Regions from separate parts of the Serratia nevei genome, predicted to be linked through region 2. Evidence: predicted binding sites of a transcription regulator. Region 2 holds the regulator's gene; the other holds the start of a gene.

What was found. Region 2 encodes CRP, which controls carbon source genes, mostly activating them, when cyclic AMP is high. Its sites were predicted from a motif close to ATGTGANNNNNNTCACAT; they were not measured.
Region 1: the regulator CRP is predicted to act here: its motif matches at 4,461-4,478, upstream of V8N38_RS00155 (PTS mannitol transporter subunit IICBA).

What each region holds. Positions count from the first base shown of each region.
Region 1 is NZ_CP149940.1:28,848-36,354, forward strand. It holds gene glyQ (glycine--tRNA ligase subunit alpha) at 162-1,079, shown strand; gene glyS (glycine--tRNA ligase subunit beta) at 1,089-3,158, shown strand; gene V8N38_RS00150 (DUF3053 domain-containing protein) at 3,467-4,186, shown strand; gene V8N38_RS00155 (PTS mannitol transporter subunit IICBA) at 4,727-6,646, shown strand; gene V8N38_RS00160 (mannitol-1-phosphate 5-dehydrogenase) at 6,705-7,507, shown strand, end outside.
Region 2 is NZ_CP149940.1:4,963,499-4,971,005, reverse strand. It holds gene V8N38_RS23795 (helicase HerA-like domain-containing protein) at 1-847, shown strand, start outside; gene V8N38_RS23790 (aminodeoxychorismate synthase component II) at 920-1,495, shown strand; gene argD (bifunctional acetylornithine/succinyldiaminopimelate transaminase) at 1,627-2,844, shown strand; gene V8N38_RS23780 (YccS/YhfK family putative transporter) at 2,885-4,963, opposite strand; gene crp (cAMP-activated global transcriptional regulator CRP) at 5,014-5,646, opposite strand; gene V8N38_RS23770 (OsmC family protein) at 6,029-6,436, shown strand; gene V8N38_RS23765 (phosphoribulokinase) at 6,475-7,344, opposite strand; gene V8N38_RS23760 (YheU family protein) at 7,496-7,507, opposite strand, start outside.

The sequences.
Region 1 (7,507 bases), 410 kb from region 2:
CGGCCGGAGCGCTGTGTCTTCACGCTGCGGCCGACGTGTGAAAATCCAGCGCTTCTCGCCCCGATTCGCACTTGTTGCCGGATTCTGGCTGTATATCTTACGGTCAAAGGGTATACTGGCCCATTCCATCTAAATCCACTTGTATCGCGTGCGAATTCAACATGCAAAAGTTTGATACCAAGACCTTCCAGGGCCTGATCCTGACACTGCAGGATTATTGGGCGCGCCAGGGCTGCACCATCGTTCAACCATTGGACATGGAAGTCGGCGCGGGAACCTCACACCCGATGACGTGCCTGCGCGCACTGGGGCCGGAGCCGATGGCCGCCGCCTATGTGCAGCCATCCCGCCGCCCGACCGACGGCCGCTACGGCGAAAACCCGAACCGTCTCCAGCACTACTACCAGTTCCAGGTGGTGATTAAGCCGTCGCCGGACAACATTCAGGAACTCTACCTGGGCTCGCTGAAAGAGCTGGGTCTGGATCCGACCATCCACGACATTCGCTTCGTGGAAGACAACTGGGAAAACCCGACGCTCGGCGCCTGGGGCCTGGGTTGGGAAGTGTGGCTGAACGGCATGGAAGTGACGCAGTTCACCTACTTCCAGCAGGTCGGCGGCCTGGAGTGCAAGCCGGTGACCGGCGAGATCACCTACGGCCTGGAGCGCCTGGCGATGTACATCCAGGGCGTGGACAGCGTGTACGATCTGGTGTGGAGCAACGGCCCGCTGGGTGTTACCACCTACGGCGACGTGTTCCATCAGAACGAAGTGGAGCAGTCCACCTACAACTTCGAATATGCCGACGTCGACTTCCTGTTCTCCTGCTTCGAGCAGTACGAGAAAGAAGCCCAATCGCTGCTGGCGCTGGAAAAACCGCTGCCGCTGCCGGCCTACGAACGCATCCTGAAGGCGGGCCATACCTTCAACCTGCTGGACGCGCGCAAGGCGATTTCGGTGACCGAGCGTCAACGCTACATTCTGCGCATCCGCACGCTGACCAAAGCCGTTGCCGAAGCCTACTACGCTTCCCGCGAAGCGCTGGGCTTCCCGATGTGCAACAAGAAGAACGAGAACTAAGAGGCAGCCATGACTCAACAGACTTTCCTGGTGGAAATCGGCACGGAAGAGCTGCCGCCGAAGGCGCTTCGTTCCCTGGCGGAATCTTTCGCCGCCAACTTCACCGCCGAGCTGGACAACGCCGGCCTGGAACACGGTGACGTGAGCTGGTTCGCCGCACCGCGCCGCCTGGCGCTGAAAGTGGCCAACCTGAGCGCGGCGCAGGCCGATCGCGAAATTGAAAAACGCGGCCCGGCGATCGCCCAGGCGTTCGACGCCGAAGGCAAACCGAGCAAAGCGGCCGAAGGCTGGGCGCGCGGCTGCGGCATCACCGTCGATCAGGCTGAACGCCTGGTGACCGACAAGGGCGAGTGGTTGATGTACCGCGCCCACGTCAAAGGCCAGTCGGCGCAGCAACTGCTGGCCGGCATGGTCAGCACCGCGCTGGCTAAACTGCCGATCCCGAAACTGATGCGTTGGGGCGACTCCGACGTGCAGTTCGTGCGTCCGGTACATACCGTCACGATGCTGCTGGGCGCCGATCTGATCCCAGGCACCGTGCTGGGCATCGACTCTGCGCGCACCGTGCGCGGCCACCGCTTCATGGGCGAAGCCGAGTTCACCCTCGACAACGCCGACCAATACCCGCAGATCCTGCTGGAGCGCGGCAAAGTGGTCGCCGACTATGAAGCGCGTAAAGCCCTCATCAAGCGCGATGCCGAGCTGGCGGCGCAGAAGATTGGCGGCAAGGCCGATCTGAGCGACAGCCTGCTGGAAGAAGTGGCCTCGCTGGTGGAATGGCCGGTGGTGCTGACCGCTAAATTCGAAGAGAAATTCCTGGCGGTGCCGGCGGAAGCGCTGGTGTACACCATGAAGGGCGACCAGAAGTATTTCCCGGTGTATGACGCCGCGGGCAAACTGCTGCCGAACTTTATCTTCGTGGCCAACATCGAGTCGAAAGACCCGCAACAGATCATCTCCGGTAACGAGAAGGTGGTGCGTCCGCGCCTGGCCGACGCCGAGTTCTTCTTCAACACCGACCGCAAGAAACGCCTGGAAGATAACCTGCCGCGCCTGGAAACCGTGCTGTTCCAACAGCAGCTGGGCACCCTGCGCGACAAAACCGACCGCATTCAGGCGCTGGCGGGCTGGGTTGCCGGCCAGATTGGCGCCGACGTCAACCACGCCACCCGCGCGGGCCTGCTGTCGAAGTGCGACCTGATGACCAACATGGTGTTCGAATTCACCGACACCCAGGGCGTGATGGGCATGCACTACGCGCGCCACGACGGTGAGGCGGAAGACGTCGCCGTTGCGCTGAACGAGCAGTATCAGCCGCGCTACGCCGGCGATGCGCTGCCGCAGTCGCTGGTGGCCTGTTCCCTGGCGATCGCCGACAAGATGGACACCCTGGCCGGCATCTTCGGCATCGGGCAGCATCCGAAAGGCGATAAAGACCCGTTCGCGCTGCGCCGCGCCGCACTGGGCGTGTTGCGCATCATCGTCGAGAAAAACCTGCCGCTGGATCTGCAGACCCTGACCGAAGAGGCCGTGCGCCTGTACGGCAGCAAGCTGACCAACGCCAAGGTGGTCGACGAGGTGGTGGAATTCATGCTGGGCCGCTTCCGCGCCTGGTATCAGGAAGAAGGCCACGCGGTCGATACCATTCAGGCGGTGCTGGCGCGCCGTCCGACCAAGCCGGCCGACTTCGACGCACGCGTCAAGGCGGTGTCTCACTTCCGCACGCTGGAAGCGGCGGCGGCGCTGGCAGCGGCCAACAAACGCGTCTCCAACATTCTGGCCAAGTCCACCGAAACGCTGAACGACAGCGTGCGTGCCTCGGTGCTGAAGGACGCGGCGGAGATCCAGCTGGCGACTCACCTGGTGGTGCTGCGCGACAAGCTGCAGCCGTACTTCGCGGCGGGCAACTACCAGGAAGCGCTGGTGGAGCTGGCCGCGCTGCGCGAGCCGGTGGATGCGTTCTTCGATAACGTGATGGTGATGGCGGACGATGCGGAAGTGCGCGTGAACCGCCTGACGCTGCTGAGCAAGCTGCGTGAACTGTTCCTGCAGGTGGCGGACATCTCCGTGCTGCAGTAAGCGATTCTCTGCCGTGAAAAGGCGCCTGCGGGCGCCTTTTTTTATTTCCGTTTCCTGGGCGCGAAGGCAAGGTCGCCTGGCGACTTGGGGGGCGACTTGGGGAAATTGAAGCGTCCGGTCGCCGACGGCAATGAACCTCAGTGCGTTTTGCGCACGATTTTCAACCGCATCCGGCCGGGGTAATGCTCACCGCAGGCGGAATCGCGTATCGGAACGCCGCCAGTTGATCTATTCTTATAGGCGCACGGAGTGCGGAAAAAGGGGCGGAGTCCAATGAAAAAGCAGGTTTATAACAGGAGTTATGTCACATGGCGGTAGGGATCCAGAGCAGAGGTTTCGCGCGTTGGTTGGCACCGGTATTGGCATTGTTGGTGGTCATGCAATTGACCGCCTGCGGCGATAAAGAGCCGGAACAGCGCAAAGCATTTATCGATTACTTACAGAATACCGTGATGCGCAGCGGGGCGAACATCCCCACGCTGAGCGAAGATCAGAAGCAGAAGTTCGGCAACTATGCCGGCGATTACGCGATTTTGGTCGGCTTCTCGCAGCAGTTGTCCAAGTCGGTCGGCGCCAGCCTGACCCCGGCGCTGGATCAGATTAACCAGATCCGCACCGCGCAGGACTATCTGAACAAACGCGATGCGCTGCAGCAATCGGTCGGGGCGTTGAACCTGCTGGGCCAGCAGATCCAGTCCGCCAAATCACAGGCGGATACCGCCCGTGCGGCGCTGAAGCAGCCCGACGATCTGAAGGCGGTATACAACCAGGCCTATGACAAAATCGTCACCGCACCGGCCAACGCCCTGATGCCGGCGATCCCGACCACCGCCAGCTTCGTGCAGGATCTGGTGCAGGTTGGCGATTTCCTGCAGAGCCAGGGCAATCAGGTCAGCTTCAACAACAACGGCGTGCAGTTCCGTACCGCGCAGCAGGTGGCGCAGTACAACACCATGATGTCGAATCTGGTGGCCAAACAGCAGAACCTGGTAAACGCGCAGAAAGCCATTCAAAGCGTGACGCAATAAAGCCTCCACGCACGCAGCAGGCCGGCATTGCCGGCCTGTTTTATTTCCCCTCAGCGTTTCCAATAGCTTGCTGGTTTATTGCGCAGGCTTCTGTACTACACTTCAATTAATCCATTCATTCGGCAATGTAGTTTTCTTTCATTCATCACTTCGCTAGTTCCCGGCGGGATGAGTGCTCACAGGGAAGATCAAACAGAGCGTCGCGATCGGGCGCTGCAGCCAAAAATAAATTGTGATGTTTGTCACAATTTAAAAACAAATCACTAATTTAAAAATGTGACAAATATCACATTATTATGGGTTTCAAGGCGGTTTTTTTCTCACTGTGCTTTTTTTACACGCCATAAATGTGATCTTTGTCACTATGAAGGGTGGTTTGTTGGGGTGTTGTATGTGATTTGTATCACAAAAAATCCGTGAAGTTCGCGTGACAAAAACAGCGTGATAGAGTCCGTTTCGCATACAGCGGCAACACGGCTGGATCGTCACAACAATAATCACGCGCTCTATTGTCAGCGCGTAACAATAGGGGTGTGTTTTATGTTTTCACCAGACATCAAGGTCAAAGTACAAAACTTTGGCCGCTTCCTGAGCAACATGGTGATGCCCAACATCGGCGCCTTTATCGCCTGGGGGATTATCACCGCGCTATTCATTCCAACCGGCTGGCTGCCGAATGAAACCTTAGCCAAGCTGGTCGGCCCGATGATCACCTACCTGCTGCCGCTGCTGATCGGTTATACCGGCGGGCGGCTGGTGGGCGGCGATCGCGGCGGCGTCGTCGGCGCCATCACCACCATGGGCGTCATCGTTGGCGCCGACATGCCGATGTTCCTCGGCGCGATGATCGCCGGCCCGCTGGGCGGCTGGGCTATCAAGCACTTTGACCGCTGGGTGGACGGCAAGATCAAAAGCGGCTTTGAAATGCTGGTGAATAACTTCTCCGCCGGCATCATCGGCATGCTGCTGGCGATCCTGGCCTTCCTCGGCATCGGGCCGCTGGTGGAGGTGCTCTCCAAGCTGCTGGCGGCGGGCGTACACGTCATGGTGACGAACAACCTGCTGCCATTGGCGTCCATCTTCGTTGAACCGGCGAAAATCCTGTTCCTGAATAACGCCATCAACCACGGCATCTTCTCGCCGCTGGGTATCCAGCAGGCTACGGAAGCCGGTAAGTCGGTGTTCTTCCTGATTGAAGCCAACCCAGGCCCGGGCATGGGCGTACTGATGGCCTACATGTTCTTCGGCCGCGGCAGCGCCAAGCAATCCGCCGGCGGTGCGGCAATCATTCACTTCCTGGGCGGCATCCACGAAATCTACTTCCCTTACGTGCTGATGAACCCACGCCTGCTGCTGGCGGTGATCCTGGGCGGCATGACCGGCGTCTTCACCCTGACGATGCTGAACGGCGGCCTGGTTTCTCCGGCTTCTCCGGGTTCGATCCTGGCGGTGCTGGCGATGACGCCGAAAGGCGCCTACTTCGCCAACATTGCGGCGGTGTGCGCAGCCTTTGCCGTCTCCTTCGTGGTGTCCGCTTTCCTGCTGAAAACCTCCAAGGTGAAAGAGGATGACGATCTGGAAGCCGCAACCCGTCGCATGCAAGAGATGAAATCGCAGTCCAAAGGCGGCGCAGCGGCGTCGGCATCGGTCGACGGCGATCTGAGCACCGTGCGCAAAATCATCGTTGCCTGCGATGCGGGCATGGGCTCCAGCGCCATGGGCGCCGGGGTGCTGCGCAAGAAAGTGGCCGACGCCGGGCTGAAGAACATCTCGGTGACCAACAGCGCCATCAACAGCCTGCCGGACGACGTGGATCTGGTGATCACCCACCGCGATCTGACCGAGCGCGCGATGCGCCACGCGCCGCAGGCCCAGCACATCTCGCTGACCAACTTCCTCGACAGCAAGCTGTACAGCGATCTGGTCGATCGCTTGGTGGCGGTCAACAAAACCAGCGACAACCAGCAGAAGGTGCTGGGCGCGCTGGACGACAGCTTCGAAGCCGGTGAGCCGAACCTGTTCAAGCTGAGCGAGAGCAACGTGTTCCTCAACCTGCAGGCCAGCGACAAAGAGCAGGCGATCCGCTTCGCCGGCGAGCAGCTGGTGAAAGGCGGCTACGTCGAGGCGGAGTACGTGCCGGCGATGCTGGAGCGCGAGAAACTCACCTCCACCTACCTGGGCGAGTCGATCGCCGTGCCGCACGGCACCATCGAGGCCAAAGACCGGGTGCTGCGCACCGGCGTGGTGTTCTGCCAGTACCCGCAGGGCGTGCGCTTCGGCGAGGAAGAGGATGAAGTGGCCCGCCTGGTGATCGGCATCGCCGCGCGCAACAACGAGCATATCCAGGTGATCACCAGCCTGACCAACGCGCTGGATGACGAGAGCGTGATCGAGCGGCTGGCGAATACCACCAGCGTGCAGGAAGTGCTGGACCTGCTCGGCGGCAAAAAAGCCAGATAACAGAATCATTTTAAAGGGTGCAGCTTGCTGCACCCTTCGACATTAAGAAGGTAGAGTTATGAAAGCATTACATTTTGGCGCAGGGAACATCGGCCGCGGTTTTATCGGCAAGCTGCTGGCGGACGCAGGGGTTGAGCTGACCTTCGCCGACGTCAATCAAACGGTGCTGGATTTGCTGAACAGCCGTAAAAGCTACGCGGTGCACGTGGTGGGCGAGCAAGAACGCGTCAACAACGTCAACAACGTCAGCGCCGTCAACAGCGGCAGCGAGGCGGCGGTGGCGCTGATCGCTGAGGCGGATCTGGTGACCACCGCCGTTGGCCCGCAAATTCTCGGTAAAATCGCCGGCACGATCGCTAAAGGGCTGGTGCTGCGTCATCAGCAGGGCAATGTGCAGCCGCTGAACATCATCGCCTGCGAGAACATGGTGCGCGGCACCAGCCAACTGAAACAGCATGTGTTCGCCGCGCTGCCGCAGGACGAGCAGGCATGGGTTGAGCAGCACGTCGGCTTCGTCGATTCGGCGGTCGACCGCATCGTGCCGCCGGCGGACAGCAGCGATCCGCTGGAAGTGACGGTGGAAACCTTCAGCGAATGGATCGTCGATCAGACCCAGTTCAAAGGCCAGCCTCCGGCGATCGCCGGCATGGAGCTGACCGACAACCTGATGGCGTTCGTCGAGCGCAAGCTGTTCACCCTCAATACCGGTCACGCCATCACCGCCTACCTCGGCCAACAGGCCGGGCTGCAAACCATTCGTGACGCCATTCTCGACCCGGCGATCCGCCGCGTGGTGAAAGGGGCGATGGAAGAGAGCGGCGCGGTGCTGATCAAGCGCTACGGCTTCGACGCCGACAAGCA
Region 2 (7,507 bases):
GCTGGCGGCGGACAAGCTGATCAATCAGCCGAAGCTGTATTCGGTATTCCTGCTGTGGCTGCTGGCCGAGCTGTTTGAGCACCTGCCGGAAGTGGGCGACCCTGAACAGCCGAAGCTGGTGTTCTTCTTCGATGAGGCGCACCTGCTGTTCAACGATGCGCCGGCGGCGCTGTTGACCAAGATCGAACAGGTGGTGCGTTTGATCCGCTCCAAAGGCGTCGGCATTTACTTCGTCACCCAGAACCCGCTGGACATTCCGGACAGCGTGCTGGGCCAGCTGGGCAACCGCGTACAGCATGCGCTGCGCGCCTTTACTCCGCGCGATCAGAAGGCGGTGAAGACGGCGGCGCAAACCCTGCGCGCCAATCCGGCCTTCGATGCCGAAACGGCGATCACCGAGCTGGGCGTGGGCGAAGCGCTGGTGTCATTCCTCGACGAGAAGGGCCGGCCTAACGTGGTGGAGCGGGCGATGGTGATCGCGCCGGAATCCAAAATGGGCATGCTCGGTGCGGAAGGGCTGAACAGCGCGATCAACAAGTCGCCGCTGTATGGCCGCTATGAGGATATGATCGACCGCGAATCCGCCTACGAGAAGCTGTCGTCGGGCGGCTTCGCCACCGTCGGCACCCCGCAGCAGGGGCAGCAACCGCAGGCGCAACAGCAACAACAGCAGGCGGGCGGCGGCCTGATGGACGGCCTGAACGAGCTGCTGTTCGGTTCCACCGGCCCGCGCGGCGGCAAGCGCGACGGCATCGTCCAGACCGCCGCCAAGAGCATGGCGCGCGATCTCGGCCGCCAGATCCTGCGCGGCGTGCTGGGGTCGATCACCGGCGGCCGTAAAAAGTAAGCGGAAATTATCGTCGGCAGCGGCGGGTTAAATCAGTACACTGTGGCGGCATTTTTCTCTGCCGGACCTAACATGCTGCTGCTGATCGATAACTACGACTCCTTTACCTATAACCTTTACCAGTACTTCTGCGAATTGGGCGCCGAGGTGCTGGTGAAGCGCAACGATGAGCTGCAGCTGGCCGATATCGAGCGGCTGGCGCCGCAGCATCTGGTGATTTCCCCTGGCCCCTGTACCCCGAACGAAGCGGGTATCTCGCTGGCCGCCATTCGTCATTTCGCCGGCAAGCTGCCGATCCTCGGCGTGTGCCTGGGGCACCAGGCGCTGGGGCAGGCGTTCGGCGCCGAGGTGGTGCGCGCCCGCGCGGTGATGCACGGCAAAACCTCGGCGATTCGTCACCTGGGCGTCGGCGTGTTTCGTGGCCTGAGCGATCCGCTGACCGTGACCCGCTATCACTCGCTGGTGCTGAAAGCCGATACGCTGCCGGACTGTTTTGAAGTGACCGCCTGGAGCGAGCGCGACGGCGTGCGCGACGAGATCATGGGCATCCGCCACCGCACTTTGGCGTTGGAAGGCGTGCAGTTCCATCCGGAAAGCGTGCTCAGCGAGCAGGGCCACCAGCTGTTGGATAATTTCCTCAAGCGTTAATTCCGGTGCGCTTTTTTCGCCCGCCAGGCGTTTTGCGTTTGCGCTTGATTGGTTTTTTATGCATATTTCGTGATTATGTTTTCAATATGACATTACGATAGCGCTGAAAAACTTTCAGGGTGGAGCCGAAAATGACTGAAAAATCCGCAGTGAGCCGCAGTACCTTTGACCAGGTGATCCTGCCTGTTTATGCGCCTGCCCAGTTTGTGCCGGTGCGCGGCCAAGGCAGCCGGGTCTGGGATCAGCAGGGAAAAGAGTACATCGATTTTTCCGGCGGCATCGCGGTGACGGCGCTGGGGCACTGCCATCCGGCGCTGGTCGAGGCGCTCAAACGCCAGGGCGAAACCCTGTGGCATACCAGCAACGTCTTCACCAATGAGCCTGCGCTGCGCCTGGCAAGCAAACTGATCGACGCTACCTTCGCCGATCGGGTGTTCTTCGCCAACTCCGGCGCTGAGGCCAACGAGGCGGCGTTCAAACTGGCGCGCCATTACGCCATCACCCGCCACAGCCCGTACAAAACTAAAATCATCGCTTTCTATAACGCGTTTCACGGCCGCACGCTATTCACCGTGTCGGTGGGCGGGCAGGCTAAATACTCCGACGGGTTCGGGCCGAAGCCGGCCGACATCGTGCACGTGCCGTTCAACGATTTGGCGGCGGTGAAGGCGGTGATGGACGACCACACCTGCGCGGTGGTGATGGAGCCGATTCAGGGCGAGGGCGGTATTACGCCGGTCGACGCCGGCTTCCTCAAAGGCGTGCGCGAGCTGTGCGACCAACATCAGGCGCTGCTGGTGTTCGACGAAGTGCAAAGCGGCATGGGGCGCAGCGGCAAACTGTTCGCCTATATGCATTATGGCGTGACGCCGGACATTCTCACCACCGCCAAGGCGCTGGGCGGCGGTTTCCCGGTCAGCGCCATGCTGACCACCGAAGACATTGCGTCGGTGATGCAGGTGGGCACCCACGGCACCACCTACGGCGGCAACCCGCTGGCCTGCGCGGTGGCGGAGGCGGCGCTGGACGTGATCAATACGCCGGAGGTGCTGAGCGGCATTGAGCAGCGTCATGCGCTGTATGTGCAGGCTTTGCAGCATATCGGCGATAAATACGGTATTTTCACCGCGATTCGCGGCATGGGGCTGCTGATTGGCGCCGAGCTGACGCCGCATTATCACGGCAGGGCGCGCGACTTCCTCACCGTCGCCGCCGCGCGTGGGTTGATGATCCTCAATGCCGGGCCGAACGTGATCCGCTTCGCGCCGTCGCTGGTGGTGGAGCTGCAGGATATCGAGGCCGGCATGGCGCTGTTCGAGCTGGCGGTGCAGGATGTGATCAACGCCTGAAGCCCGCGCGGCATATAACGGGGCGCGGCATGCCGCGCCCTTATTGATCGCGCAGTTTGCGCTTGAGCCAGATGCCGTGGTGCGGGCGCTGGCGCCAGGCCAGCGACGAAATGGTGTGCATCACGCTCAGGTGCGACAAAATGCGCCGCAGATGGCGCTCCATCTCGGTAACGGGCATGTCCGGATGCAGATCCGGCGGCTGCATGATGCCGCTGTTGCCGCTGCTCGGGCCGTCGTATTCCAACCGCTGCTGGCAGCTTTGCAGCGCGATTTCACAGGTCTGCAGATACTCTTCCGCCAGTTTCGGCGTCAGCATGTAGTGCTCGCGTGCCAGAATGGTCATGGCGTTCAGGTGTTCGACGATGAACTGGCTGTGAGTGACCCACAGCCGCATGTCCGCCAGATAGTTTGACGCGAACCCCGGCTCTTGCATCGCCTGATTGAGCGAGGTGAACAGCGCGTTGTGTGCCTGGTTGACCTGCATGCGGGTATAGGCCAACGCGGTGGCGTCCGGTTCCGGTTGCTTCAGCATCAGCCGCAGCGCGGCTTGATCGTTCTCCAGCGCCTGATGGGCATTCTTGCGCAGCAGCCCGCTTTGCCACTGCGGCCACAGCCAAATGGTGCCGCCGAACGCCAGCACGCAGCCGATCAGCGTATCGATCAGGCGCGGTACCAGAAAATGCGAGCCGTTCAGCGCCAGCAGCTGCAGGGTGTAAACCGCCGTGACCGTAAAGCCAATCACCGACAGCCCGTAGTTCTTGCGCGAAACCAGGTAGGCCAGTAGGGTGATCACCAGCATGATGCTCAGCGTTTCTCCCTCCGGCAACTGCAGCTGCAGCAGCCCGGCCGCCAGCAATAGCCCGGCAATCGTGCCCAGCGCACGGTGCTGAATACGCACCCGGGTGGCGTTATACCCGTTTTGGCTCACCAGCATGATGGTGAGCAGGATCCAGTAAGGCTTCGGCAGGTTGAATACCGCACCCAGGCTGCTGCCGACCGCCAGCGCTACGCCCAGCCGCGCGGCGTTGCGCAGGGCGGTGGATTTGAACGACAGATAGCTGACCAGCGCCGGCCAAAACGGCAGGCGGTGCTGGCCGGGCATCAGGTCGCGGCGGTACAGTGGATGCTGGGTGCGCAGCAGGCGGGCGATGCGGCTGAAGTGGTAATAACAAAACTGGCCGACCGGATTATCGGGATGCTGCGCCGCCATTTTTTCCAGCGCCGCCAGCTCGTGGGTCATGGAGAAGCGCTTCGAATGTTGATGATAGAGAATATCGTGCGCCACCACGCGCAGTCGGCCGGCGATCACCTGAGCATTGCGGCGAATGATCGCTTCGGCCTGGCTCTGCTCCACCAGTTTTTGCACCTCTTCCGGCAGATGCAGGCTGACGGTGATGTGCTCCTGCAGGTCCATCGCCACCTGAAAGGCGCGCTGCAGGCGCTTTTGCTCGAGGTTGTTGGCGTGCGGCAGGAAATTAAGCTGTTGGTACAACAGGCTGATCAGATCCATCACCTTTTGCTGGCGCACCAGCAGCGGCGGCAGCGCGGTCTGCGGATCGGTGTGCTGGGTCAGCAGTGAGTATTTGGCTTCGAAATAGTCCGCCAGTTCCAGGTAGAGCTGGCTCAGCGTCTCGCGCATCGGCTGCTCTTTCCACAGCTTGAACCAGAACCAGGTGAATAAGCCGTACCAGGCGGTGCCGATCGCGTACAGCAGCGGCGCCTGCCAGATGGGTACCGTGCCGGCCGTGCTGAGGGCGAAGATGGCGGCCACCAGCGCCGCCGGCAACAGCCGGGCGTGCAGCGGGCTGATTTCCCCGGTGACGCCGAGCAGCAGCGCCAGGCCCAGCATCAGCGCCGGCAGCGGCACGTGCCACAGCAGGGCCTGTTGCAGCAGCACGCTGCTGAAGGCGAACAGCGAACCGCCGACGATCAGCCGTTTAAAGAAGCGCTTATGCGGCGTATCCAGCCCGGCGATATTGCAGCAGGCGGGCACGAGGGAGAACATCAGGCCGAGCTGCAGCTGGCCTATCAGCAGGCCGAACAGTACCGGCAGGCACAACACCAGCGTTTGTCGCAGTGCGTAGTTGATTTCCGGGTGGTAGATCAGGCGGCGCCACATGGCAGAGAGCAGACAAAAAAACGGCGCAGACTGCGCCGTTTTTTCAGGGATTAACGGGTGCCGTAGACGACAATGGTTTTGCCGTGGGCGGAAATCAGGTTTTGATCTTCCAGCATTTTCAGAATACGGCCAACGGTTTCACGGGAGCAGCCGACGATCTGGCCGATCTCCTGACGGGTGATCTTGATCTGCATGCCGTCCGGGTGAGTCATGGCGTCGGGTTGCTTCGCCAGATTCAGCAGGGTTTGCGCGATGCGGCCGGTAACGTCCAGGAAGGCGAGGTTGCCCACTTTTTCGGAGGTGACCTGCAGGCGGCTCGCCATTTGGGCGGACAGACGCATCAGGATGTCCGGGTTCACCTGGATCAGCTGGCGGAATTTCTTGTAGGAAATTTCGGCCACTTCACAGGCGGTTTTCGCGCGAACCCAGGCGCTGCGCTCCTGGCCTTCTTCGAACAATCCGAGCTCGCCGATGAAATCCCCCTGGTTGAGGTAGGACAGGATCATCTCTTTACCTTCTTCATCCTTGATCAGCACCGCGACGGAGCCTTTCACGATGTAGTAAAGCGTTTCGGCCTTTTCACCTTGGTGAATCAGCGTACTCTTCGATGGATATTTGTGGATATGGCAATGAGACAGGAACCATTCGAGAGTAGGGTCTGTTTGCGGTTTGCCGAGAACCATTCGCTGTTATCCTCTGTTGTTATCGCTGCCTTGTGTCACAGGGGTCAGAGTTCCCTGTAAAACCCGCCTGTAGCCGCAGTCATGAGCGAGGGCTACCGGCAAGTTTTGAGGCGTGTCATAAAAATACGCTGTCGCTCTAGCATATTAACTTGCCGTAAGCGCTGCAAGCTACATTCTGTTAACATACCGGTAAAGGAGCCTTTCTCTGGGCGTTTCCCTGAAATTCAGTGTCCCGGAAAGATTTATTGCGGCTCTGTTTGTAGCACAGAGTAAGGCGGGTGTCTCGTGTTGTCTCGCTTCAGCATGATTAGCATCAGGTTACGTTGCCTGTTTCTATGCGAAAGCGTACTCTGATTTTAAGAAATCAACCGGAGTGACCAGAATGCAGGCAAGAGTTAAATGGGTGGAAGGGTTAACGTTTTTGGGGGAATCGGCCTCCGGCCACCAGGTGCTGATGGACGGCAACGCCGGTGATAAAGCGCCCAGCCCGATGGAGATGGTGCTGATGTCGGTGGGCGGCTGCAGCGCGATCGACGTGGTGTCCATCCTGCAAAAAGGGCGCAACGACGTGCGCGACTGCGAGGTGAAGCTGACCTCCGAGCGCCGCGAAGAAGCCCCGCGGTTGTTCACCCATATCAACCTGCACTTCATCGTTACCGGCCAGGACCTGACCAACAAGATCGTCGAGCGTGCGGTGAACCTGTCGGCGGAGAAGTACTGCTCGGTGGCGCTGATGCTCAACAAGGCTGCCACGGTGACCCACAGCTTCGAGATCCGCCAACCGGCGTAATCGAAACGGAGCGCGGCCCGGCGCCGCGCTCAACGCATTTATTCGATCTTCTTGCCTTCCAGCAACCGCTGCACCAGCGGCGCCATGATCAGCTCCATCGCCAGCCCCATCTTGCCGCCCGGAACCACTAACGTATTGATGTGTGAGATAAAAGAGCCCTGCAGCATCGCCAGCAAATAGGGGAAATCTATCTGATCCAGCCCGCGGAAGTGGATCACCACGAAGCTTTCGTCCAGTGAGGGAATCGCCTTGGCGGCGAACGGGTTGGAGGTGTCCACCGTCGGCACACGCTGGAAGTTGATGTGGGTGCGCGAGAACTGCGGCGTGATGTAGTTGATGTAATCTTCCATCGAACGCACCACCGAATCCATCACCGCTTCGCGAGAGTGGCCGCGCTCGCCGGTATCGCGGATCAGTTTCTGAATCCACTCCAGGTTGACGATCGGCACCACGCCGACCAGCAGATCGACGTGGTTGGCCACGTCATGGTGCTCGGTGACCACGCCGCCGTGCAGCCCCTCGTAGAACAGCACGTCAGTCGGCGCCGGCAGCGGTTCCCACGGGGTGAAGGTACCCGGCACCTGATTGTAGGGCACCGCTTCGTCGTAGGTGTGCAGATACTTGCGCGAGCGCCCGGTGCCGTTCTTGCCGTAGTCGATAAAGCTCTGCTGCAGCAGGCCGAAGTCGTTGGCCTCGGGGCCGAAATAGCTGATGTGTCTGCCCAGATCGCGCGCCTTGCGGATCGCCGCGTCCATTTCCGGCCGGGTGTAGCGATGGAAGCTGTCGCCCTCCAGCTCGGCGGCGCGGATGTTGAGCTGTTGGAAGATCTTACGGAACGCCACGCTGGTGGTGGTGGTGCCGGCGCCGCTGGAACCGGTCACCGCGATAACGGGATGTTTGGCAGACATGATGGTTGTCACTCCGTGTTGAATGCGCCGGCGTCAGGGGATTATTGTGGCTCTTGTTGACGCTCTCTATCTCAGGAAAAAATGGCGCGCGCTGGTTTGCAATGCCCCATTGTTACCTGATTTTTTCCGTCAGTCATAGAACCGAGCGCCACTAAATTTCTTC